Regions from separate parts of the Shewanella sp. 1311 genome, predicted to be linked through region 1. Evidence: predicted binding sites of a transcription regulator. Region 1 holds the regulator's gene; each other region holds the start of a gene.

What was found. The regulator MetJ, encoded in region 1, represses methionine synthesis genes. The targets are predictions, from matches to a motif close to TAGACGTCTAGACGTCTA.
Region 2: the regulator MetJ is predicted to act here: its motif matches at 3,717-3,734, upstream of metK (methionine adenosyltransferase).
Region 3: the regulator MetJ is predicted to act here: its motif matches at 4,969-4,986, upstream of serA (phosphoglycerate dehydrogenase).

The regions. Positions count from the first base shown of each region.
Region 1 covers NZ_CM181686.1:3,266,235-3,274,323, reverse strand. Annotated here, with positions in the region: gene AC5YB3_RS14735 (bifunctional aspartate kinase/homoserine dehydrogenase II) at 1-1,742, opposite strand, end outside; gene metB (cystathionine gamma-synthase) at 1,754-2,917, opposite strand; gene metJ (met regulon transcriptional regulator MetJ) at 3,130-3,444, shown strand; gene AC5YB3_RS14720 (sulfite exporter TauE/SafE family protein) at 3,526-4,269, shown strand; gene nrfD (NrfD/PsrC family molybdoenzyme membrane anchor subunit) at 4,376-5,323, opposite strand; gene AC5YB3_RS14710 (4Fe-4S dicluster domain-containing protein) at 5,326-5,892, opposite strand; gene phsA (thiosulfate reductase PhsA) at 5,905-8,089, opposite strand, start outside.
Region 2 covers NZ_CM181686.1:1,668,683-1,676,771, forward strand. Annotated here, with positions in the region: gene AC5YB3_RS07580 (phosphoglycerate kinase) at 1-111, opposite strand, end outside; gene epd (erythrose-4-phosphate dehydrogenase) at 249-1,265, opposite strand; gene tkt (transketolase) at 1,382-3,376, opposite strand; gene metK (methionine adenosyltransferase) at 3,777-4,928, shown strand; gene AC5YB3_RS07600 (hypothetical protein) at 5,860-6,087, shown strand; gene AC5YB3_RS07605 (hypothetical protein) at 6,210-6,851, shown strand; gene AC5YB3_RS07610 (GNAT family N-acetyltransferase) at 7,565-7,969, shown strand; gene AC5YB3_RS07615 (hypothetical protein) at 8,008-8,089, opposite strand, start outside.
Region 3 covers NZ_CM181686.1:3,512,524-3,520,612, forward strand. Annotated here, with positions in the region: gene AC5YB3_RS15695 (PAS domain S-box protein) at 1-1,370, shown strand, start outside; gene AC5YB3_RS15700 (response regulator) at 1,419-2,435, shown strand; gene ygfZ (tRNA-modifying protein YgfZ) at 2,535-3,497, opposite strand; gene serA (phosphoglycerate dehydrogenase) at 3,651-4,880, opposite strand; gene AC5YB3_RS15715 (DUF2238 domain-containing protein) at 5,035-5,643, shown strand; gene AC5YB3_RS15720 (helix-turn-helix transcriptional regulator) at 6,029-6,694, shown strand; gene AC5YB3_RS15725 (curlin) at 6,880-8,089, opposite strand, start outside.

The DNA.
Region 1 (8,089 bases):
TTATAGCGCCAAAATAAACGACGATTACCCAATTGCTGCTTTAACTCACGATAGAAAGGCAGTGGACCCGAGCCTGCGAGTTTATTCGCGCTCACCACATGGATGCCGCGCTCGAATAGCTCTGGATATTGCAGCGTCAAACTGGCGCTGGCACTGATATCTAAGGCCACCAGCTCATCGCAGTTAACCCGTTCTAATTGTTCGAACAAGTGCTCGTACTGCCAAGGCGTAGCCTCGGTATTAAACTCAGTCTGCCACGCGGCAAGATTAATGCCTGTGGATTTAATCAAGGCTTTACTCGAACTGACTAAACCGACTAACTCAACGCTGGCTTCGAGTTCATGATCCAGTGATGGCGACACCGACTTAAATAAATCGACCCAAGCCTCACCTATGTTGCCCACGCCGAGCAGTAAGACGCCAATGCGTTTACGCGGCCCAGCGCAGCGGCGGTGTACCTTTTGGGTTAACAGATTCACCTGCGACTGGGGCACCAGCGTCACTAAACTTAAGTCACCACTAAACAAAGGTTTAGCATCACGACTTAATAAACGAGCAAAACTGCGGCGATAATGTTCTGCATCGGCACTGACTAACGCCACTAGGCCGAGATCTGTGTTGATCTGTTGTTCGCTGATCCCTAATGCTTGTGCCTCGGCATCGAGCAATCTTTGCACTTGTTTTTGATTTTCAGCGGTATAGGCAAGCTCAACCCTTTGATGGGCAGAGGTCCAATGGGCCAATGGCGTTAAACCCGCGGCAATCAATAAATCTAATAAACGAGTTAACTCTCCCGTAAGCTTAAAGCCGAACAGCACAACAGCATTGAGGTTAGTCACCACAGGTGCGCTCGCCGACGAACTATGGGGCGCAATCAAGGTAAAGTCGGTGTGTGATGCATAACTTGAGCGCACCGCTAAACTCACTTCGGTATTAAACAAAGGCTGCAAAGTGCGCGAATGCAATACTGGCGAGCCTAAACGCGCTAAGCGGTCAGCTTCGGCAAGTGACATGCTTTTGAGTAATTTAGCATCGTTGATCTTATTCGGGTCAGCGTTGAACACCCCTTCCACATCGGTCCAAATGGTCACGCGCTCAATATCGGCAAGGCTGGCAATCAAGCTGGCACTAAAATCTGAACCATTACGACCAAGTAATAAAGTATCGCCGCGCTCGTTAGCGCAGATAAATCCTGTGATCACTAGTCGTTCATTGGGATGTGCGGCCAATAGCGCTTGTACTTTAGCGCGGGATTCTTGCACCCGAATTTGCGGCACGGCGGCTTCATCGGCCACTAAAATTGAACAGGCATCCACATGGCTTGCCGCCACACCAGATTCGCGCAGCAGCGCCGCCATCAGGCGCGCCGACCAACGCTCGCCAAAGCTCACCACATGGTTAACTTGGTATTCGTTACGTTCGTCGAGGGACAATAAACTGATGAGTTGCGCCTGATCTGTCGCCAAACGCTCGCGCAGATCGCGGGCTTGTTCGTTCGACAATAACTGCTCTACCAACCCTTGTTGGTAGCTGGTCAGCACTTGTAATTCTTCTTGCCACAGCTGACCCGCATCACGCAGCGCTAATAATTTATACAGGAAATTCGTGCTCTTACCCGCCGCAGAGACCACCACAAGGTCATCGCTATGACCGTGGGTTAACAGGATATGGGCGACTCGACGATAACAATCGGCATCCGCTAAACTGGAGCCACCAAATTTATGTAAGTGACAACGTGCCATCTATTATTCCTCTACTGACAAGCCGCAACGGCGGCTAATCCTGCTTGAATATCTGCAACTAAATCGGCGGCATCTTCAATACCCACCGATAAACGCAATAGGGTGTCTTTAATGCCTGCCTCAAAACGCGCCTGCGGCTCCATGGCTCTGTGGGTCATAGTGGCGGGCACGGCCACTAAACTTTCGACGCCACCTAAACTTTCCGCCACGCTAAATAAGCTAAGTGCACCTAAAAAGGCCACGACTTCGGCCTCGCCGCCCTTGAGCTCAAAACTCAGCATAGCGCCAAAGCCTTTTTGTTGCTTGGCTGCAATGGTGTGACCAGGGTGATCCGCAAGACCAGGGTAATAAACTTTGCTCACCACAGGGCTTTGCGTCAATACCTCAACAATGCGCTGGGCATTGGCTTGATGTTCACGAATTCGCACCGCTAAGGTGCGTAGGCCGCGCAGGGTTAAGTAACTATCAAATGCCGATCCCGTTAAGCCTAGAGTGTTCGACCACCAATGTAAGCTTTCGCCGATTTGTGCATCTTTAGCAACCACAGCGCCGCCAACCACATCGCTGTGACCATTGATGTATTTAGTGGTGGAGTGGATAACGATATCCGCGCCTAATAATAGGGGTTGTTGCAATATCGGCGATAAAAAAGTGTTATCGACCACCACCAGCGCGCCGACCTCATGGCTCGCCTTGGCAATGGCTTCGATATCCACCACACGCAATAGCGGGTTAGACGGGGTTTCGAGCCACACCATCTTAGGATGTTGCCCGATAGCGGCGGCTAACGCTTGGCTGTCGTTTTGATCGACCACAATCAACTTAAACTGGCCTTTCTTCGCCAAGTTAGTAAATAAACGGTAAGAACCGCCGTAACAATCATGGGGCACCACCAACAGGTCATCAGGGCCGAGCAATGTGGTCACTAGGGTGATGGCCGCCATGCCAGTGCATGTCACTATGCCAGTGGCGCCCTTTTCTAATTGGGCTAATGCTTCACCTAAAATGCAGCGCGTTGGGTTGCCTGAACGACTGTAATCGAATTCGCGGGGATTTTTATGACCATCGAAGGCGTAATTAGTCGACAAATAAATCGGTGGCACAACTGCACCATATTGAGTATCGCTTTCGATACCCTGACGCACTGCCAGTGTGGCTAATTGACGCTCTGCCATGGGTGGACTCCTAAATTCGGTAGACTGATAGAGATGTCTGGACGTCTAAATGTACCTAAGCCCAAGGCCATCGTCAATAGGCGTGAAGACGTTTAGACGTCTGAACATAAAGAAATCTGTTTGCAATCACAAAGAAATAGTAGCAATAATTTGACTGTTCTTTGTAAGGGTTTAAAATCTGCCCCGAATTTAGCGTTATAACAGGTGAGTCAATGACTGAATGGAATGGGGAATACATCAGCCCCTATGCTGAACATGGCAAGAAGAATGAACAAGTAAAGAAAATTACTGTGTCTATTCCGCTCAAAGTGCTTAAGGTCCTTACGGACGAACGTACGCGTCGTCAGGTCAATAATTTGCGTCACGCCACCAACAGCGAGCTGTTGTGTGAGGCATTTTTGCACGCCTACACTGGCCAGCCATTGCCTAACGATGAAGATCTGTCAAAAGATAGCCCAGACAGCATTCCCGCCGAAGCCAAGTTGCTGATGGACGAGATGGGGATCGAGTGGGAAGACATGGAATAGCGACTTGTCGCTTTCAAAGTCATATCACAGTGCTCATCAATAGGGATCGTTAACGATCCCTTTTTGTTTATATGGAATCCTATGTTTTCTCTAATAGATCCACAGACACTCGCCTTAGCCTCGCTGGTCGTGTTTCTTGGCGCCTTAACCCAGAGCCTGATTGGGTTTGGCCTAGCGGTTGTCGCCAGTCCTTTGCTGTATATCGTCGATCCGCAGCTCGTACCTGCGCCTGTTATTGCTATGGGTTTCTCCATCGCCCTGCTGACCTTAGTGCGTGAGCGTGGTCATTTAGAATTCAATGGCTTGCAATATGCACTTATAGGTCGCGTGCCCGGCGGTTTTATCGGCGCGAGTCTGTTGCTGTTTGCACCTCAGCCCATACTCGGGTTATCCATCGCCGCCATTGTAGCGGTCGCGGTGATCCTTAGCCTGTATAAATTCAGCCTACCCGTGAATAAGAAAACCCTCTTCGGCGCGGGTGTCGTCTCGGGGATTTTCGGTAATATTGCTGCTATTGGTGGTCCGCCGATGGCGATTCTATTGTCAGGCAAAGACGCTTCGCAGTTTCGCGCCGCCCTGTCGGCCTTCTTCATTTTTAGCTCCACCATAGCTATGGTCATTCTGGCGATCACTGGTTTATTAGAATTGAAGCACCTGTGGCTGTCGTTACTATTGCTGCCTTCAGTACTTTTAGGGTATTTAGTCGCGGGGCGATTGGTAGGCCGTGTCGATAAAGAGAAGACAAAAATGGCGACCTTAGTCCTGTGCAGTATCAGCGCCTTAGTGCTAACGGTGAAGTCGGTTATCGAACTCTTACCCCAATAAGCGTCCTGCTTGTACTGGCAAACCTTCTCAAAATTCAAACAATAAAAAAGCACTGACATTGTCAGTGCTTTTTCTTTATCTATCAATATGTAAAGTCAACTTACACTCAGCTTAAATAGCTTTGCCCTGCATACACAATAAAGTGTCTTAGCGCGAGCACGCCGGTTAAACTCGCGCAGGCCACCATGATCATCGCGCCCTTAGTGTGGCGAGTTGCTGCGGGTAACAACATGAACAGCAATGGAATACCAAAACCAATCCCGACGACGCCAATCCAGAACACGCTTGCCCATAGCCCAGAGGTTAACGACGCTAAAGCCGCAGCCGCTGCGCCGCCCTTGAAGTACAAGGCGCAGAACAACATGAACAGGAACAGGATTTCAATCGCCATCACAGGCAATTCTAACCCGTGCATCTTAGCCAAAGTCTTATCATGGCTATCGGTCTTAAACAGCAAGAGTGCCAGTACCGCATTTGCCGCAGCGCCCGCCGATAAACCCGACACTAAAAACAGCGCAGGCAGTACCGCAGTGTTGAGCATAGGGTAAGCATTCATCGCCGAAATTAAGAAGCCAGTGTAAGCCCCTACACCAATGGCAAGGACAAACAACAATACTTCAATCAGCTTTCGAAATGGCATAAGTAACTTAGCGATGGGCGTTAAGAAACCCAAACCCCATTTTGGTAAATCATCCCGCAGCACAATAATGGCGTACGCAAAGGCTAAGGGAGAATACGCCAGTAGCGCCAGCACTCCAATGGCCATCACGGACTGGAAGTTATAGTGAATTAAGATCAGCCAGAAGTGGAAGGGTTTGGTTAAATCAAACACTAAGCAAGCTAGACCTAAGCTAATCGCCACAGGCCCAATAATGGCTGCCGCCTTAAGAATGCTGCTTTCAGCTCCCGCGCTGAGTTCCTTATTCGCCCAGCGTAAACCAATGCCAATCAATAAACTGCCCGCGGATAACCCCGCCATAAACAGGTAAACGGCAATGACCCAGTGCCAAGTGATAGGATCATATTGCGCCATGTCGCCCCAAGTATTGTTCATAATCAAATCCCCCCTCTTTTGGTAGGAACGCGATATACCCTAGGTTTAGTGCCTAAATGGGTTTTATCTTGGTATGTGATTTTAGTGTTGAGCATGATGGCCACGTCACTCTGCGGATCATTGGCATCACCAAACACTAAGGCATCGGTTGGACACACAGTCACACAAGCAGGCTCTTCGCCCCGCGCTAAACGACTGTCTTTACAGAAGTTACACTTATCCGCCGCCTTGGTTTCTGGGTTCATAAAGCGCACTTTGTAGGGGCACGCTGCCACACAGTACATACAGCCGACACACTTCTCGGTATGGATAGAGATAATGCCGTCTTCACCCACATAGGCTGCGCCCGTTGGGCATACCTTAACGCAGGGCGCATCTTCACATTGCTGGCAAGATACCCTGTGATATTTGAAATGCAGATTGGGCATCTCACCAAAGGGGCCTTCCACACGCACTTGCAGACGAGTAACGCCTTCGGGTACGCCATTTTCACTGCGACACGCCACGTTACAGGCTTGGCAGCCGATGCACTTATTCTCGTCGTGCACCATTACATATCGTTTATTCATTTAAGCCTCCGATTAGCGCTTTACCAGCGTGACGCCCGTGGTGTGCACAGTCATGCCACACACAGGAGCCGTCACGTGCGGCAGTAAGTTACCGCAGTGGACACCTTTGCCCGTTGCTCTGACCAACTCTTTGTTTTTAGAACCAAAGCCCATGTAAGCAAACACAGTATCTTGGCGAATGCCCGGCGTGACTAAGGCATGGCCTTCTTCTGTGCCAACACTGCTGGTGAGGCGGATTGGGTCGCCATTACTGATCCCTAATTTGCCCGCAGTAACAGGGTGAACCCACACAGCGTTATCCGACATAAGGTTAGCGAGCATAGGCACATTGTGGGTGGCGCCATTGGTGTGCACCGCCACTTTGCCTTGGATAAAGTACAGCTCATCTGCTTTTTTAAGATGCACTTCGCGGAACTTGATCCCCCCACGGCCCGGTGCCATGGCTTCCACTTTCGCGGAAGTGAGTTCAATCTTGCCACTCGGGGTTTTAAAGGTGAGTGCACTGGCGTAAGTGCCGTCGTCATCCATTGGCCGTGCGCCTGGATAGGCTTGAGTGAAATCATTCACCATCTTGGCTTCGCGCAGCATGAGCGGTTTACCAAAACTCACAAAACCTTCGTCTTTGATACGGCGCAGCAGGTCAGTGTCGCGGTTCACCTGCAGCATTTGTAGGGTTTCCATGTTTTCCCATGGATAGAACTCGCCAAGGCCCATAGCCACACCCACATCCTTAAAGATCTGCCAAGAAGGCTTAGTATCACCTAAGGTTTCAACCACACGTTGGCGCACATAATAGGCGGGATTTTTACCGGATTTATCAGCAATTTCTTCATCACGTTCAAGATAAGTCGATTCAGGTAAAATCACGTCCGCATAGGCGGCGGTTTCGCTGATATACACATCACACACGGCGATAAAGTCGAGCTTTTTCATCGCTTCAACAACGCGTGCTCTGTCTGTCATGGTTTGCATTGGGTTAGTGCGTGACATCACCCAGCCGTGTAACTGGTAAGGCACAGCGCTTAAGGTAGCATCGAGAATGGTTTGGTAGACGCCGCCCGATGTCCACATCATGGCGTACTGTTCTTCCACTTGATCGATTCGTTTCGCTGCTGGTTTTGGCATGTCTTTCACGCCGGGTTTGGCCAATACGGGCGCAACCGCTTCACCGGCAAGCTTGTTGTAATCACTGGGTTTCTGGCCGATATAAATCCCGCCCTTACGCTCAATATTACCAATCAAGACGTTGGCGGCGTACAGGGCGCGGCGCATCTCAAACTCTTCGGTGGTAAAGGTGGCTCTGTGACCAAAATCGACCACGGCATGGGGCGCTTTAGCGGCATATTCGTGGGCGATGCGGCGAATGTCTTTGGCAGGTACATCGGAAATGGTTTCGGCCCATTCAGGGGTATAAGCTTTCACTTCGGCGGCAAAGGCTTCGAAGCCTTCCACATAGCGCGCGACGAATGCCTTGTCGTAAAGATTATCTTCAATCAATACATGGCATAACGCCAAGGCGACGGCCACGTCGGTTCCGGGGCGAATGGCATACCATTCATCGGCTTTATCGGCCACGACGGAGAATCTTGGCTCGAAGACCACCAGCTTGGCACCTTTGTCCATTTGCGCCGCCATCATGCCGCGGGTTTCGGACATATTGATGCCTTCGTACAGGTTATGGCCGAAGTTAATGATGTATTTAGAGTTACTTAAATCTCGTTTGACCTTAGTGCCAAAAATAGCCTTAGCGGCAATTTCATAACCACCAGGGCAAGTCGAAGCGTGGGTAAAGATATTGGGACTGCCAAAGGCGGTCGCGAGGTGAAACAAATGCTTTTCTTGTGAGCCCGATTTTGACGAGAATGCCACGGCTTCTGGGCCATGTTCTTTTTTGATTTTATTTAGATTTTCGGCGATAAGTTGATAAGCCTCATCCCAACTGATCTCGGCCCATTTGCCTTCGCCACGTTCGCCAACCCGCTTTAACGGTTTAACGATACGCTGTGGATCGTACAGTAAGCTATGGCCTGCGCCGCCACGGGCACACACTTTACCGCCAAAGGACTTAGCGGCCTTGTTGCCACTAATGAAGACGTTTTTGCCCTCAATCACCCGCGCCGAAATCGGACAACGGGTTGAACACATTTCGCAAATACTGGCAATTTCCTTGCCCATGCCCTTTAGCTGCTTATTCTCT
Region 2 (8,089 bases), 1.6 Mb from region 1:
CAGACGTGCATCACTGGTGACGACGCCGTTGCTAACAGGCACATTGAGATCTTCACGGATAAGCACGCGCTTACCTTGTAGATCCAAATCTGACATATTGATAATTGCCATAGTAACGCTTCCTTTTATAATCAAAAAACAAACTGGTTTCACACATGGCCGGTATCAGTTTACTGCCGCTAGGCGCTCGACATCCCGTCGAATTGGCATATAACTGAGTGACCCACCGGTGAATAATCTACTTTTTATCAGCCTCGCTTGGCCGCGATCATCGCCAAACTCGTATCTAACATACGGTTGGCAAAACCCCACTCGTTATCGCACCACAACAGTAACTTCACCAGCTGACCGGCGCTGACACGGGTCTGGGTACCGTCAACAATACTGGATCGCGGATCATGGTTGAAATCACATGAAACCAAGGGCTCATCAGTATAACCCAAAATGCCGTTAAATCGCCCATTGGCGGCCGACTCCAGCACATGATTCACAGTGGCAATATCGACGGTTTTCTCAAGCGTCACAGACAAATCGATTGCGGTCACGTTGATGGTCGGTACGCGCACCGAAATCGCTTCAAATTTATCTTTCATGTGCGGCAAAATCCGCTCAATACCGCGGGCAAGCTTAGTGTCTACAGGGATAATCGATTGACCAGCGGCGCGGGTACGACGCAAATCATCATGATAAGCATCAATCACTTGCTGATCGTTCATCGCCGAATGAATAGTGGTAATGGCACCGCTTTTAACGCCGAAATGGCGATCGAGTACGTCGATCACTGGCACGATACAGTTAGTCGTACAAGATGCGTTGGAAACCACTGTGTGTTCGGCGCGGAGTAAATCGTGATTCACACCATAGACAATCGTGCCATCGACATCGGCTGAGGATGGATGGCTTATCAGCACTTGCTTAGCGCCAGCATGAATATGGGCTTCGCAGCTTTGACGATCGAGTAATACACCAGTTGCCTCATAGACAATGTCTATGTCCATTTCATGCCAAGGGAGTTTTGTGGGATCGGGCTCGTGGAGAATTTTTATCGCATCGTCGCCAATCAGCATGTGATCATCGACGAGTTTCACTTTGTGCGCAAACCGACCGTGGGTGGTGTCGTACTGGGTCAGATGAATAATGGCTTCAGGTTTAGCTAATTCATTAATCGCGACAATCTGTATTTGCTGCCGTTTTCCTGACTCGTACAAAGCACGAAGAATAGAGCGGCCGATACGGCCATAACCATTGATAGCGACTCGGATCATTGAGGTCTCAATTTCCTCTAAATACAAAAACGGCCTGCAAAAGATTGCAGGCCGCATTATACAGATTAACACTTAAAAAGTTTAACCTTTTGTATTGAATCTAATCCCTTGAGCGATTAGCCCAATGATTTTGCAGCATTCAGCACATTTTCAACGGTGAAACCGAAGTGATTCAATAACACGTTACCCGGCGCTGACTCACCAAAAGTGGTCATGCCAACAACAGTGCCTTCAAAACCGACGTACTTGTACCAGAAATCGGTATGCGCCGCTTCGATAGCCACACGTTTAGTCACAGCGCGTGGTAATACCGATTCTTTATAAGCGGCATCTTGCTTATCGAACTCAGTTGTCGATGGCATAGAGACTACGCGAACTTGTTTACCTTGCTCAGTTAATGCAGCCGCAGAATCCATCGCCAATTGTACTTCGCTACCGGTTGCGATCAGGATCAGTTCTGGTGTACCCGCACAGTCTTGCAGTACATAAGCACCTTTAGCCACGTTAGCTAATTGCTCAGCGGTACGCGCTTGGGCTTTGAGGTTTTGACGGCTGAAAATCAGTGACGTTGGCGCATTGCGACGTTGAATCGCAGCTTTCCAAGAAACCGCCGTTTCTGCCGCATCACATGGGCGCCATACAGCCATATTTGGCGTCATACGCAGGTTAGCTAATTGCTCAACTGGCTGATGCGTTGGACCATCTTCACCTTGACCGATAGAGTCATGGGTATAAACGAAGATGTTTTGAATGCCCATCAGCGCCGACATACGAACTGCGTTACGGGCGTATTCCATGAACATCATGAAAGTTGCGCCGTAGTTGATGAAACCACCATGCAGCGAAGCACCGTTCATAATGCCGCTCATGCCGAATTCACGCACGCCGTAGTAAATGTAGTTACCAGCTGGATCGTCTTGAATACCTTTAGAACCTGACCACAGTGTCAAGTTAGAACCCGCTAAGTCAGCAGAGCCGCCTAACAGTTCAGGTAACATAGCACCGAAAGCACCGATGGCATTTTGTGAGGCTTTACGGCTCGCAATACCTTCGGCTTTGTCCTGTGATGCTTGCACGAATGCCTGCGCTTTTTCTTCAAAATCAGCAGGTAATTCACCTTTTAGTACACGGCGCTCATATTCAGCAGCCAGTTCTGGGTGAGCTGCGCTATAAGCCGCAAACTTCTCGTTCCATGCTGCTTCACGGGCAGCACCGGCTTCTTTGGCATCCCAACCGGCATAAACGTCAGCAGGGATTTCAAACGGTGCGTATGGCCAGCCAAGGAATTCACGGGCTGCTGCGATTTCCGCATCGCCTAATGGCGCGCCGTGGCAATCGTGGCTGCCAGATTTGTTGGGTGAACCAAAACCGATAATTGTTTTGCAGCAAATCATGGTTGGTTTATCGGTCACCGCTTTAGCCGCTTCGATAGCAGCACGGATTGCCGCGCTATCATGACCGTCAACACCGGCAATCACATGCCAGCCGTAAGCTTCAAAACGCTTTGGCGTATCATCGGTGAACCAGCCTTCAACATGGCCATCGATAGAAATACCGTTGTCATCCCAAAATGCGACCAGTTTGCCTAGACCTAAAGTACCGGCTAATGAACAGGCTTCGTGGGAAATACCTTCCATCAAACAGCCGTCGCCGACGAAGCAGTAAGTGTAGTGATCAACGATATCGTGACCATCACGGTTAAACTGTGCCGCTAAGGTTTTTTCAGCAATCGCCATACCGACTGCATTGCTGATGCCCGCGCCGAGTGGACCCGTTGTGGTTTCAACACCTGGGGTGTAACCGTATTCTGGGTGACCCGGGGTTTTTGAATGCAATTGACGGAACTGTTTCAGTTCTTCGATTGGTAATTCATAACCTGTCAGGTGAAGTAAAGAGTAGATCAGCATTGAACCGTGACCGTTAGAAAGGACGAAACGGTCTCTATCTACCCATTTAGGATTGGTCGGGTTGTGCTTAAGGAAATCATTCCACAGCACTTCAGCAATATCTGCCATACCCATTGGGGCGCCGGGATGGCCTGAATTTGCTTTTTGAACTGCATCCATACTTAACGCACGGATTGCGTTTGCGAGTACTTTACGGGAAGACATGCTCTCTCCTGCTTGTTTGTGGGGTCTAGCGGGCAATTTGGATGCATATTTTCCCCTACATGCCAGTGTGACGCAAACTAAAATTATCATTCACTCAGCAAAAGATGGCCGAATCGTAAACTCGCAGAAACAAACTAGTCACTTTACTGGCGTTTACTTGAGTCGGCCTCGCAAGGATCACTTGTAATGGAGAAATAAATTTCTCAAAAAAAGAGTAAACTTAATGCTATGAAATATAAGTAAAATAACCATTTCAAGACTGAACATAGTCGTTTTCAGGTCACAATCTGAGAGGATTTTTTCTCACTGGGGGTGATCGGCAATCGGATTTAAACTAAAATAGCCGTCTAGATGTAGATGCTTCTACACGTTTGAATGCTAACGACGAGATTTTCCTACTATGGCAAAGCACTTGTTTACTTCTGAGTCGGTCTCAGAAGGTCATCCCGATAAGATTGCAGATCAGATTTCTGATGCTGTGCTAGATGCAATTCTGGCTCAAGATCCAAAAGCACGCGTGGCGTGTGAAACTTATGTCAAAACTGGCATGGTATTAGTCGGTGGCGAAGTCACGACTTCTGCTTGGGTTGATATTGAAGAAATCACCCGTAAAACGGTGCGTGAAATTGGTTATACCCACTCAGATATGGGTTTTGATGCAGACTCGTGTGCGGTATTAAACGCCATTGGTAAGCAATCACCTGATATCAATCAAGGTGTAGACCGTGCTGACCCTGCTGAGCAAGGTGCAGGCGACCAAGGGTTAATGTTTGGCTATGCCAACAACGAAACCGACGTCCTCATGCCAGCGCCTATCACTTATGCCCACGCATTAGTGAAGCGTCAGTCTGAAGTGCGTAAAAACGGCACCCTGCCTTGGTTACGCCCAGATGCGAAAAGCCAAGTCACATTTGCCTATGATGATGGCAAAATTGTCGGTATCGATGCTGTCGTATTGTCGACTCAGCACAGAGATGACGTTTCACAAGCCGACTTAATTGAAGGCGTGATGGAAACCATCATCAAGCCAGTATTACCGGCTCAATGGCTAAACAAAGACACTAAGTTCTTTATCAACCCAACTGGTCGTTTTGTTATCGGTGGTCCAGTAGGCGATTGCGGCTTAACCGGTCGTAAGATCATCGTTGATACCTACGGCGGCATGGCCCGTCATGGTGGTGGCGCATTCTCTGGTAAAGATCCATCAAAAGTTGACCGTAGCGCGGCATACGCTGCCCGTTATGTGGCAAAAAACATCGTTGCAGCAGGTCTTGCTGATCGCTGTGAAATCCAAGTGTCTTACGCTATTGGTGTGGCAGAGCCGACTTCTATCAGCATCGAAACCTTCGGTACGGGTAAAGTGTCTGAAGATTTGTTGATCAAGTTAGTACGTCAACACTTCGAACTGCGTCCATACGGTTTAACGGCCATGCTAGATTTAGCTCGTCCGATTTATCAAGCGACCGCCGCTTATGGCCACTTTGGTCGTAATGAATTCCCATGGGAAGCGACGGACAAAGCTGAAGCACTGCGCGCTGACGCGGGTCTATAATCGGTTTCGATTAAAACCCGTTAAGATTGCAAAATATAAAAACCGCTACCCAGCGGTTTTTTTATGCCTGCAATTTGGTTCCCCAAAGCAAGATAATGGTATCTTCAGTTGTGCAGCATTCATTGTCATTGTTTCCCCTATGACTCACCACCTCTTTGTTTAACAAAAAGCGTCCCTGAGGGCTCAACTAAAAGATCCTGTTTTAGAAGGTCACAGGTGCAACAATACCAATCTTTGCCAACCTTTTCGCTGATAGCTTAACTAAAAAGCTATTGCCCCAAAGTGTGTTTCGCAGTTCAAAAGAGGAATTGGCCAAGTAAAGCTTTGCCTATAGAAAAGTTGATGGTTCGACTTAGAAGTTAAGTATCCCATCTTTTCGTAGCTTGAGTGCTTTAATCAAAATCAAAGTCGTGGGGCTTCACCCCACACCCGACCAAGGAGGACTGCTCGTCCTATCCTCCTTGGATGCTCCAAGACGCCCCCAACGGAGTTGAAAGCCCCTTGTGCTCATTGACAAATTTGCTATCGCTTCCGAAGGATGCGTCCCTGCACCTGCGAAAGCTAGTCGGTCATCCATGACCGAACTCACGCAATTTGTCTATTCGCCCTGCGGCAACTCCGAGGGGAGGTGTATTCCTTGAAGTTTTGAGTCGTTAGATAGCGATTCATCAGCAAAAAATAAGCGCTAAAAATGAGAAAGCTAAAACGATATCAAGTGATTAGTGTCAAAGCTGTATAAAAAATAGCTACCGCAAAAAAGTAAATTCCTATAGCATCATTTATACCCATTTACACGGATGTAGCTGCGGCCATATTTGAGATTTAGTCAACAAACGATTTATGCCCTGCAAACAGCGCAGCGCATAAATACTAAGACGTTAAGGGGCTTTAGCTCCAAATCAAAGTAGTATCAACTAAAAAGGAAGTGATGATGGAACGTTATAAAAATTTGGGTGGTAACTCGAATGTGGTTGCATACGAAATTGGAGCAGGCGAAATCACCGTTCAGTTCGGAGATGGTTCAGTCTACCTTTACACGAATCAAAGTGCTGGTGCAGCCAGCATCAACGAAATGCATAAGCTGGCAAGAGCTGGGCAAGGCTTAAATAGCTATATCGGTAGAGTAGTAAAAAAGGGATATGCTAGGAAAATCAGGTAAGTAGCCATTAATAATCGCAGTCGCAGAGATAGCTTTTTCGTTGCGGCTGCGCCTTCACTACAAAGCCGCGCGTGCTGCGCGGCGTTACGTTTACTCGGAATCAGCACACACAAGGGAAGAATATGAAATCAAGAGACCTTTTTACAATACACGATCTGATTGCTAGCAATTATAAAATAAGCCAACTTCCAAACGGTAAATTTCTTCATAGTTTCACTCCTAAAACGACGAATACTTTGTATGAATTTGAGGCCAATAGTGCTCCCGTTATCGAGGAAGGTCAGCGTTATAATATTGGGTTTTCTACAGATAAAAACGGAAGAAATGTAATTGAGTTGTCTGCTCTTTCGAAAACAGCTGAGGTTAACCCCTTTTTTAGCTATGCATTTGCACAACAAATTGCTCGGGAAAATAAACCTGCAGAAAAAGCTAAGAATGACCAGCGTGTTACATACAAAGCAAAAGATGGTTACTATTGGGGTAAAAAATACGCTTGGAGAATGTTCGGTACTGTAATATCAAAAGATGCATTTTATAGCTACTTGGAAGAAATAAATCATCCTTCAGTTCCATGCGTAACAAACAATCCAGATCTACCATATCAAAGTGAGCCATCGACTGCTTATAAAGAAGAAGGTCTAGAAGAGGCTATGCGTAACCTTATCTCTTCTGCACAAAAAATTAGCCCTGCATATCATAAATCTCCTTTATACTCGCGGAAGTTGTCAATTAAGGGCGTAAAAGCAATTACAGACAAAAAATAAACCTAACAAACCGCTGCACGCCGACACATACAGCTACGTTCGTTTTTATGTGTCGCTGTGCACCACTTTACACAAAAACGCTCTCAGTAGGGTGAACGGGGCGATAATCCATAGAAATTTTTATCCTGAACTCATTTGATAGAGTAAACAAACTAACTCAAAAATGTCTAAAAGCGTGCTGGGTATCTCCTTCAAACTCGCATGTTACAGTAATGCCAAAAAGGTGAGCCATGGTGATTTGCGAGACGACCGTCCGCCCCATGGACGGGGCGGTCGAGCATCCAAGGACGGACTTGCTGCGTGTCGTTGAGCGAATGCCATGGCAAGCCTGTGTGAGTGGATACCCGTAAACGCTAAACTTCTAACAACTGAAATTACTGCTCCCAAAACACTACTTTCCAACACATTTCTGTCCAAAAGTATGTTGTGTAATCTTTTCAATCCACAGGTTCCGCTAATACCAAAAAAGTGAGCCATGGTGATAGCAAGACGACCGTCCGCCCCATGGACGGGGCGGTTGAGTATCCAAGGACTGACGAGTGAATGCCATGGCAAGCCTGTGTGAGTGGATATCAGCAAACGCTAAACTGCTAACAACTAAAGTGACAGTTCCCCCGACACTACTTTCCAACACATTTCTGTCCAACATTGAGTTTACTGATAGTTGCTATATGATTTAAAAGCAAAAAAATATTTTTAAGGAAAAAATTTAAGTGAAATTTGAAGTTATTCATGAAGAAAATAACGCAATTGTGGATGCGCTGGTAGACGGCGTTAGGCAATTTAATGCTGGGCTATTAGGGCCTGAGAAATCAGTGCCTTTGACTGTCATAGCACGTGATGAAACGGGCAAGTTGATAGGGGGTGTGGGTGGACGGACTATCTATAAAAACTTCTTAATCAATGTTGTCTGGGTTGATGACCAAACCAGAGGCACAGGGCTTGGGCATAAACTGATGGCGCTTGCCGAAGCGGAGGCGAAACAACGCGGTTGCCTAGTAGCTCAAGTGGATACCTTATCGATTCAAGCCCCTGTGTTTTATGAAAAACAAGGGTTTGAGATCATAGGTACAGTCACCACTACCCCTCAGCGCATCTTTCTGATGAAGAAGTATTGATCAAAAAAGCGATTGAGAAACGGACTGAGTAAGCGCACTTAGCAATGGTCGAAATGGGCGTTTTGCATGCACAGTAGACCAATCTGCTCTTGGGATAAAATGGCGCACTCCAGCGCCTTT
Region 3 (8,089 bases), 250 kb from region 1:
ATGAAGTGGCGTTAATTGATTGGAAAATGCCTAACATGGATGGGCTGGAAACCGCGCGTCAAATCCAATTGCAGGCTCAGTCGCAATCTCAATCACAACCTCAGTCTCATCCTCAGCCCAAAATATTGATGGTCTCTGCCCATGCGGATCATGAGTTCCTCACTCAAATTGAGCAACTGGCTTTAGCGGGATACATCAGTAAACCCATCAGCGCCTCACGCTTACTCGATGGCATAATGAACGCGATTGGCCGCGAAGGCATATTGCCCGTGAGACGCCGCACCGAAGAGTTGGCTCCGCAGTTGTTATTGCCACTGCAAGGGAAGCGTATCCTATTAGTGGAAGATAACGAGATGAATCTCGAAGTCGCCAGCGAGTTTTTAGAGCAAGTGGGGATTATTTTATCCATAGCGACCAATGGTCAAATCGCCTTAGACAAACTGTCGCAGCAGCATTTCGATCTAGTATTAATGGACTGCCAAATGCCGGTGATGGATGGCTACCAAGCCACTCAGGCGATAAGAAAAAGGCCTGAGTTGGCAAATTTACCCGTCGTCGCCATGACTGCCAATGCGATGGCTGGCGATAGGGACATGTGCATCAGGGCGGGCATGAACGACCATATAGCCAAACCGATAGAAGTGAATGTTCTCTATCAAACCCTGTTGAAATATCTCGCTCCCGCATCTGACACGGTTGCAGTAGATACCTTTACTCAATCGATATTGAGTAACACTAAGGGTGAGGCAGGCCATAGTGCAGAACAAACCGTATTGCTTAAGTGGCCTGAGCACCCAGAGCTGGATATCGATAGAGGTTTGCAACTGGTGCAACACTCTACGCGGCTTTATCAACGCATATTTGATCGTTTCGTGAGCAGTCAGCGTAATGTGGTGGAACAGGTTCGCAAAGCCATCGCGGCGAATCAAATCGAAGATGCGGTGCGTATTGCCCATACCCTTAAAGGCTTAGCGGGCAATTTAAGCTCGGCTAAATTGGTGGAGTTAGCGCGTTTACTTGAGTTGCATTTAACTGAGAATGCGCCCTTTGAAGATGAGTTAGTTCAGATTCAACCGCTAGTGGCTTCTATTTGCGATGCGATTGAATACGCCAAACCCGCAGCGGTGAATCAAGCCGAACCCCAAGCTGTTGATTTATTATCTGCTGAAGATTTAAGGGCGGCATTACAGGCCTTGCGGCAGAACTTAGATGATGCCGATGCCAGCGCAGTGGCAAAAATTGATGCCTTAAAGCCGCAGGTGAGCAGTGCAATGTGGCAAGCGTTAAGCCCTGCCTTGTCTATGATTAATCAGTACCAGTTTGATGAGGCGATCGACTTGATTGATGATGTCATTGCTCAGTTAGGATAAAAATGTAGCACACTGAATTCAAACGCATGACATGAAGTGGAGTTGTTAATGGAAAAGGCAACAATATTAGTCGTCGATGACACACCGGAGAATATCGATATTTTGATCGGTATTTTGGGTGATGACTATAAAGTTAAAGTGGCTATCGACGGGCCAAGGGCGTTAGCCTTAGTGGCAAAGTCGCGGCCCGACTTAATTCTGCTTGATGTGATGATGCCGGGAATGAATGGCTATGAGGTCTGCAAGCTGCTAAAGCAAGATCCGCTGACCAGCCATATTCCAATCATTTTTGTGACTGCTTTATCTGAATCCTCCGATGAAGCCCAAGGTTTTGCTTTGGGCGCAGTGGATTACATCACTAAGCCCGTGAGTGCGCCTGTGGTTAAGGCGCGAGTTAAAACCCATCTTGCGCTCTATGATCAAAAACGCCTACTCGAACAACAAGTTAAAATACGTACCCACGAATTAGAAGAAACCCGCTTCGAAATCATCCGCCGTCTTGGCCGCGCCGCCGAATATAAGGACAACGAGACAGGTTTACATGTGGTACGCATGAGCCACTACGCCCGAATATTGGCGATAAAGCTTGGGTTACCTAGTACTTTCTGCGACTTAATTTTTAATGCGGCGCCGATGCACGATATCGGTAAAATCGGCACCCCCGATGCTGTGCTGAAAAAACCGGGTAAGCTTGATGCCGAGGAGTGGCGCATCATGCAGCAACATGCCGCTATCGGCGCCGAAATTATCGGGGAACATAGCGATCCGTTATTGCAGATGGCCCGTCGCATCGCCTTAACTCACCATGAGAAGTGGGATGGTTCAGGTTACCCTAATGGCTTGGTGGGAGAGGATATTCCCCTTGAAGGGCGTATCACTGCGATTGCCGATGTGTTCGATGCCTTGACTTCGCAAAGGCCCTATAAACAGGCTTGGACGATCGAAGCGACGATGGAGTTATTTGACAATCAAGCGGGAAAACATTTTGATCCTAAGCTGGTGGAAATGTTTAAAGAAATCCTGCCTGAGGCGATCGCTATTCGAGATACTTATTTGGAAAACTGATGCTCGAATGCTCGAGGGCTTGAGTATAAGATAAGCTAAAGGCGCCATTGGCGCCTTTATTCTGTTTCAATCTCTATACCGTGTTATTAAATCAAAGCCTTATGCTTCGTCTAATGAGTAGGGCAGGGCTTGAATGGTTAAGCTTGATTGCTTATCGTCAGCAAAACGCAGTTTAGTATCGTTGCTGGTATCGTTGGCAAGCACCGCAGTTAACAACACTTGGTTGCCACGTTGTACAAACTCAATAATATGGCCGCCACGGCGGAAGCCATCTTCCATCGCGATTTCAAGGCCTGACTCTGGGCTGATTTGCAGGTTAGTATGACCATGCAAAATATACAGGGCGCGTTTATTGCCGCCACGATATTTCATCCGCGCTATGGTTTCTTGTCCCATGTAACAGCCCTTGTTGAAGCTGATACCGTTAACCGCTTGTAGATTGCACATCTGCGGTACGTATTGGCTGGCATGGCTGGCGGCAAGGTTGGGATAACCCGCGGTAATTTCTAACGCTTGCCAAGCACTGGCATCAAATACGCTCAGCTTTGATTTGGCCACTAAAGCTGCAGCAGCTTCTGGGGTTAACATTAAAATGAAACGGTCAGCGTCTTTTAAAATCGCGCCATGTTCAATGGGCGTGAATTCTTGATGAATGTCGCCAAAATGTTCGCTCACGAACTGGCTTGCTTGTTCACCGGCGACCCCGAGCAGAGTCCATTCAGCGGATGCATTGCTTAAGGTAGCTTTGCTAAATACGGCATATTTTTGTAACTGGGGTAAATCGACTTCGATGGCATCCTTTGGCATTAGCATAAAGAGCGCATCTTGGATGGCAAAGGTCCTGAAACTGGCCAGCATTTTACCTTTTGGATCACAATGTGCGCCCCAGCGCCATTGGTTATCGGCTAATGAGCTGATGTCAGTGGTCACTTGGCCATGGATGAAACTGCGGCCTTGTTCTCCAACCACTTTGATAAGGCCCATATGAGATAAGTTGGCAAGCATGAGTGGAGGCAAAGAAGCGTCCAGATCCCAATGGGGCGTAGAAACTGAAATAGTCATAGCGAGATCCTGAAAATGAAGGCGATGTGAGAGGCTAGATTGTAACGGAATTCCTGTTGGCTCAAAAGCATAAGGCGCACATATCTGTGAATGATATGTGCGCCTTAGTCTGTGTACTTTAGCCGAAACGCTTAATACGATTGGGCTTAACTCTTAAAACAGCACGCGGGTACGCAGTGTGCCTTCAATCGCTTTCAACTCCACTAAGGCTTCTTCGGCTTGGTGAGTGTCGACTTCCATGACCACATAACCAATCTCAGCGGTAGTTTGCAGATATTGCGCGGCAATGTTGATGCCTTTTTCCGAGAAGGCTTGGTTGATCTTGATCAGCACGCCTGGACGGTTTTGGTGAATATGCAGCAAGCGTGAGGTGCCTTTATGCATAGGTAGCGATACTTCAGGGAAGTTAACTGCAGATACGGTCGAGCCGTTGTCTGAGTATTTAGCGAGCTTGCCCGCGACTTCGATACCAATGTTTTCTTGGGCTTCAGCAGTACTCCCACCCACATGCGGTGTCAGCAATACGTTATCAAGACCTCGAAGTGGGCTGATAAATTCATCGTCATTCGATTGCGGCTCAACTGGGAATACATCAATCGCCGCGCCCGCAAGGTGGCGCTCTTTGAGTGCGACTGTTAAGGCCTCGATATCGACTACAGTGCCGCGTGAGGCGTTGATAAAGATGCTACCCTTTTTCATTGCCGCAAATTCAGCTGCGCCTATCATGTCTTTGGTTTGTGGGGTTTCTGGTACGTGTAAGCTCACTACGTCAGCTTGCGCCAGCAATTGTTCCATTGAATGAATTTGTTGTGCATTGCCTAGCGGCAGTTTGTCTTCGATATCGAAGAACACCACGCGCATGCCCAGCGTCTCAGCCAGAATACCAAGCTGAGTACCGATATGGCCGTAACCGATTACGCCTAAGGTTTTACCGCGCACTTCGTAGCTGCCAGCGGCGGTTTTCATCCAGCCACCACGGTGGGCGATGGCGTTACGCTCAGGGATACCGCGCATCAGCATAATGATTTCGCCAATCACGAGTTCCGCAACACTTCGCGTGTTGGAGAATGGTGCGTTAAATACTGGGATACCAAGGGATTCGGCGGTGGCAAGATCAACTTGGTTGGTTCCGATACAGAAGCAACCGATCGCGATCAACTTCTCGGCACGTTTCAGCACTTCGGCAGTTAATTGGGTACGTGAACGAAGTCCCACGAAATGTGCATCTTTGATGGATTCAATTAATGCTTCATCGCCTAATGAGGCTTTGTGGTATTCGATGTTGGTGTATCCCGCACGCTCAAGTACATCGACTGCAGATTGGTGGACGCCTTCCAACAGCAGGATCTTGATCTTATCCTTGTCCAGCGAATGTTTCGCCATGATATGGGTACCCTCTAATTAATAGAAATGTTTCTTATGATATGCTGACAACCTTCACCCACCAAAATAGCACTTTTTTTACTCAGTGTGGAGGGCTAGATGGCTAAAGTTAATATTCTAAATTAAGAACAATATCGCATAAGAGGAAGAAACATTGAATAACAAAATCGCGTGGTGTGCTATTTACCTCTTAGTGCTCGTGTGGTCGGTGATAAATCCCGCAGATCCTTTCACTTGGTGGCTCGAAGCGGTTCCCGCATTAGTGGCTGTGCCACTGCTATTTTTTACCCGCAAACGCTTCCCATTAACGCCGCTGGTGTATGTTTTAGTGTTAGCCCATTGCTGTGTGTTGTTTGTCGGCGCGCATTACACCTATGCTGAAGTGCCATTATTCGACACTATTGCCCATTGGATGGGCTCAGAACGTAATAATTACGACAAGTTAGGCCACTTTGCGCAAGGTTTTATCCCTGCCATGTTAGCGCGTGAAATTATGCTGCGTAATCAAGCTGTCAAACCCGGTGCTTGGTGTGCGTTTTTAGTCACGTGTTTTGTGCTCGCGTTTTCGGCTTTCTATGAACTCATCGAATGGTGGGTTGCCGTGGCAACAGGTGAAGGCGCCGAAGCCTTTTTGGGTACCCAAGGTTATGTATGGGACACTCAATCAGATATGTTGATGGCATTAATTGGCGCAATTGTCGCACTCGTTTTATTGTCTCGTTTTCAAGATAAACAAATAGCGGCACTTAAACTCAGGAGCTAGTGGCACTGAGTTGCTGATTGTTTCTGCTCGAATCATAAGTTCATCCTTCCATAAAACATTCGGCGTGAGTGTGATGGCATTTAGCTGTCACACTATGGTGTTAGTTTTTTGTTGCAACTTTGGGTTGATATCTTCATAGTTTGAAAGTACTAGGTTTCGTGAGTCGGTTAAGCTCAATAGTGTTTTCTACTGTTATTCCAATTGTCTTAGGTCAGTTAGTCGAACTTACTAGGATTAAAGAGGGAATAGTACATTTGGGTGATGTTTTTCAGTCTTTAACTAGTCAGAATCAACTAGGTTAATGGAATGTTTAAAAATCAAACTAAAGAGGCTGGTCAAACATACCATTTTGCTAATAGATAATACTTTTCAGGGAGGAGAGTCATTGAGCACAATTAATGAGTTAGTTTTTTTACACCAAATGGCGGCGCCATGTCATTTAGCGTTACTCGCTGAATCCATAGGTTTGAAAACTCGCGTCGTTAAACATGCGGCGGAATTGGATTTAGATAAAAGTCGTCGAAGTTTCTATTTGATCACCCAAAAAGGCTCTGCACTCGATAACAAGGGAATACCTTTACTGGCTTCACGCTTAGTATCACATTTCCCCGTGGCGCTGTACCAAGTCGAGCGAGACTCTTTAGATCAAGAGTCGGCTATGTTACTCGGTATTCGTGGCCTGTTGTTTGCCGATCAACGTTTGGATTTGATGTTGACGGGTTTACGTAAAATGGTGGCAGAGGAGCTGTGGTACGATAGAACACTACTGAGTAAGGTGTTCCGTCGGGTAGTACAAAAGCTCGATGGCAATAATGAGATGCCCTCCGATTCAGTGGCTATGCTGCAGATGCTGACATCCCGTGAGCGCACTATTATTCAATTTGTGTCGAGTGGCGCAAGGAATAAAGAAATCGCCCACCGATTGTGCATCAGCGAACATACGGTGAAGGCACACATTTCCTCTATCTTCCGTAAAACCCAGTCCCGTAATCGTGTTGAATTGTTGCGTTGGGCGCAAACCTATCAGACCCACTTTGAGTTATGCAGCTAGTCAGTGAAAGGTTTTGGTAATGAATCTTTTGTCGTGACAGTTGATTTTAATAACGACTAGCTCATTTAGTGATTCATCAATATAAATAAAGCGGGAATGTTTGAATAAACATTCCCGCTTTTTGTTTGATTGTCGTTTAAATGTCACAGCCAAAGAATTTAACTGTGACGACTTAACTGCACTCGTTAGTATTGCACGACAGTAGCAACGTTCATATTGCCTGATTGATTAACGCTGATGCTGTTGTTATTGCCTGCTTGAGAACCTAATACTAAGTTGTCATTACCCGTTTGAGTGATCAACAGGCTGTTATTATCACCGCTAACTGCGAATGAGCTACTTGCGTCACCACCGACCCAGTTACCGTTACCTGATTGAGCAATTTGTGCAGTGTTTTCATCACCGTCGATAATCAAATCGATAAGGTTAAGATCACCATCTTGCAGTGCAGTGACATCGGCATTATTGTTGCCAGCAATGGAAATGACGGCTTCGTTTTGAGCGCCATCTTGCTCAACATCAACTTCGTTATCGCTACCCACTGCATCGACATAGGCAAAGTTGATATCGCCTTCTTGGCTCACTTCAATGCTGTTGTCTTCACCTGATGCGAAGGCCACGATTTCGTTGTTATCACCTTTAGAAGATAAATCGAAGTCGTTATCTGTGCCGTATGCGCCAAAGGTCGCGAAGTTATCATCGCCTTTTTGTTTCAAGTCAACATCGTTGCTATCGCCCCATACTTGGAACTCTGCACCGTTGACATCGCCTTTTTGGGTGATAGTAATATCGTTATCATTACCTTGGATATCGGCCACTAAAGTATCACCGATAGTGTTGCCGCTGCCATTTTGGGTAATATCGACAGTGTTGTCATCACCCGTAGTCATAGCAAGATAAGCCGTGTTGCCGTTACCTTTTTGATCCATTGAAATATCGTTGTCGCTGCCTGCAAGTGCGTAAACGAAACCAACATGGTTATCACCCTTTTGGACCATGTCTACTGTGTTGTTGTCGCCTGCAATACCTTTAGCCGCGCCAAAGTTATTGTTACCCGCTTGATTAACAGAAACGTCGTTGTTGTTCCCTACGTTAGCGGTTAAGTCGAGAGCGATTAAACCCGCTTGGTTGTTGTCACCCACTTGGGTTATTTTCCCATCGTTGTTGCTGCCTTCAACGCGGAATACTGCAAAGTTAGCATCGCCTTCTTGCTCAACAAATACGCTGTTTTCAGCGCCAGTGATTTCAACTTGGCTTTCATTAACTTCGCCTAATTGACTAACGATTGCCGTGTTATTGTTGCCAGTAACATCATTGCTGCTTTGGTTAAAGAAACCGTCTTGCGACACATTGACATTGTTGCTGTCACCTACAACATTTGCGCTTGCTACATGC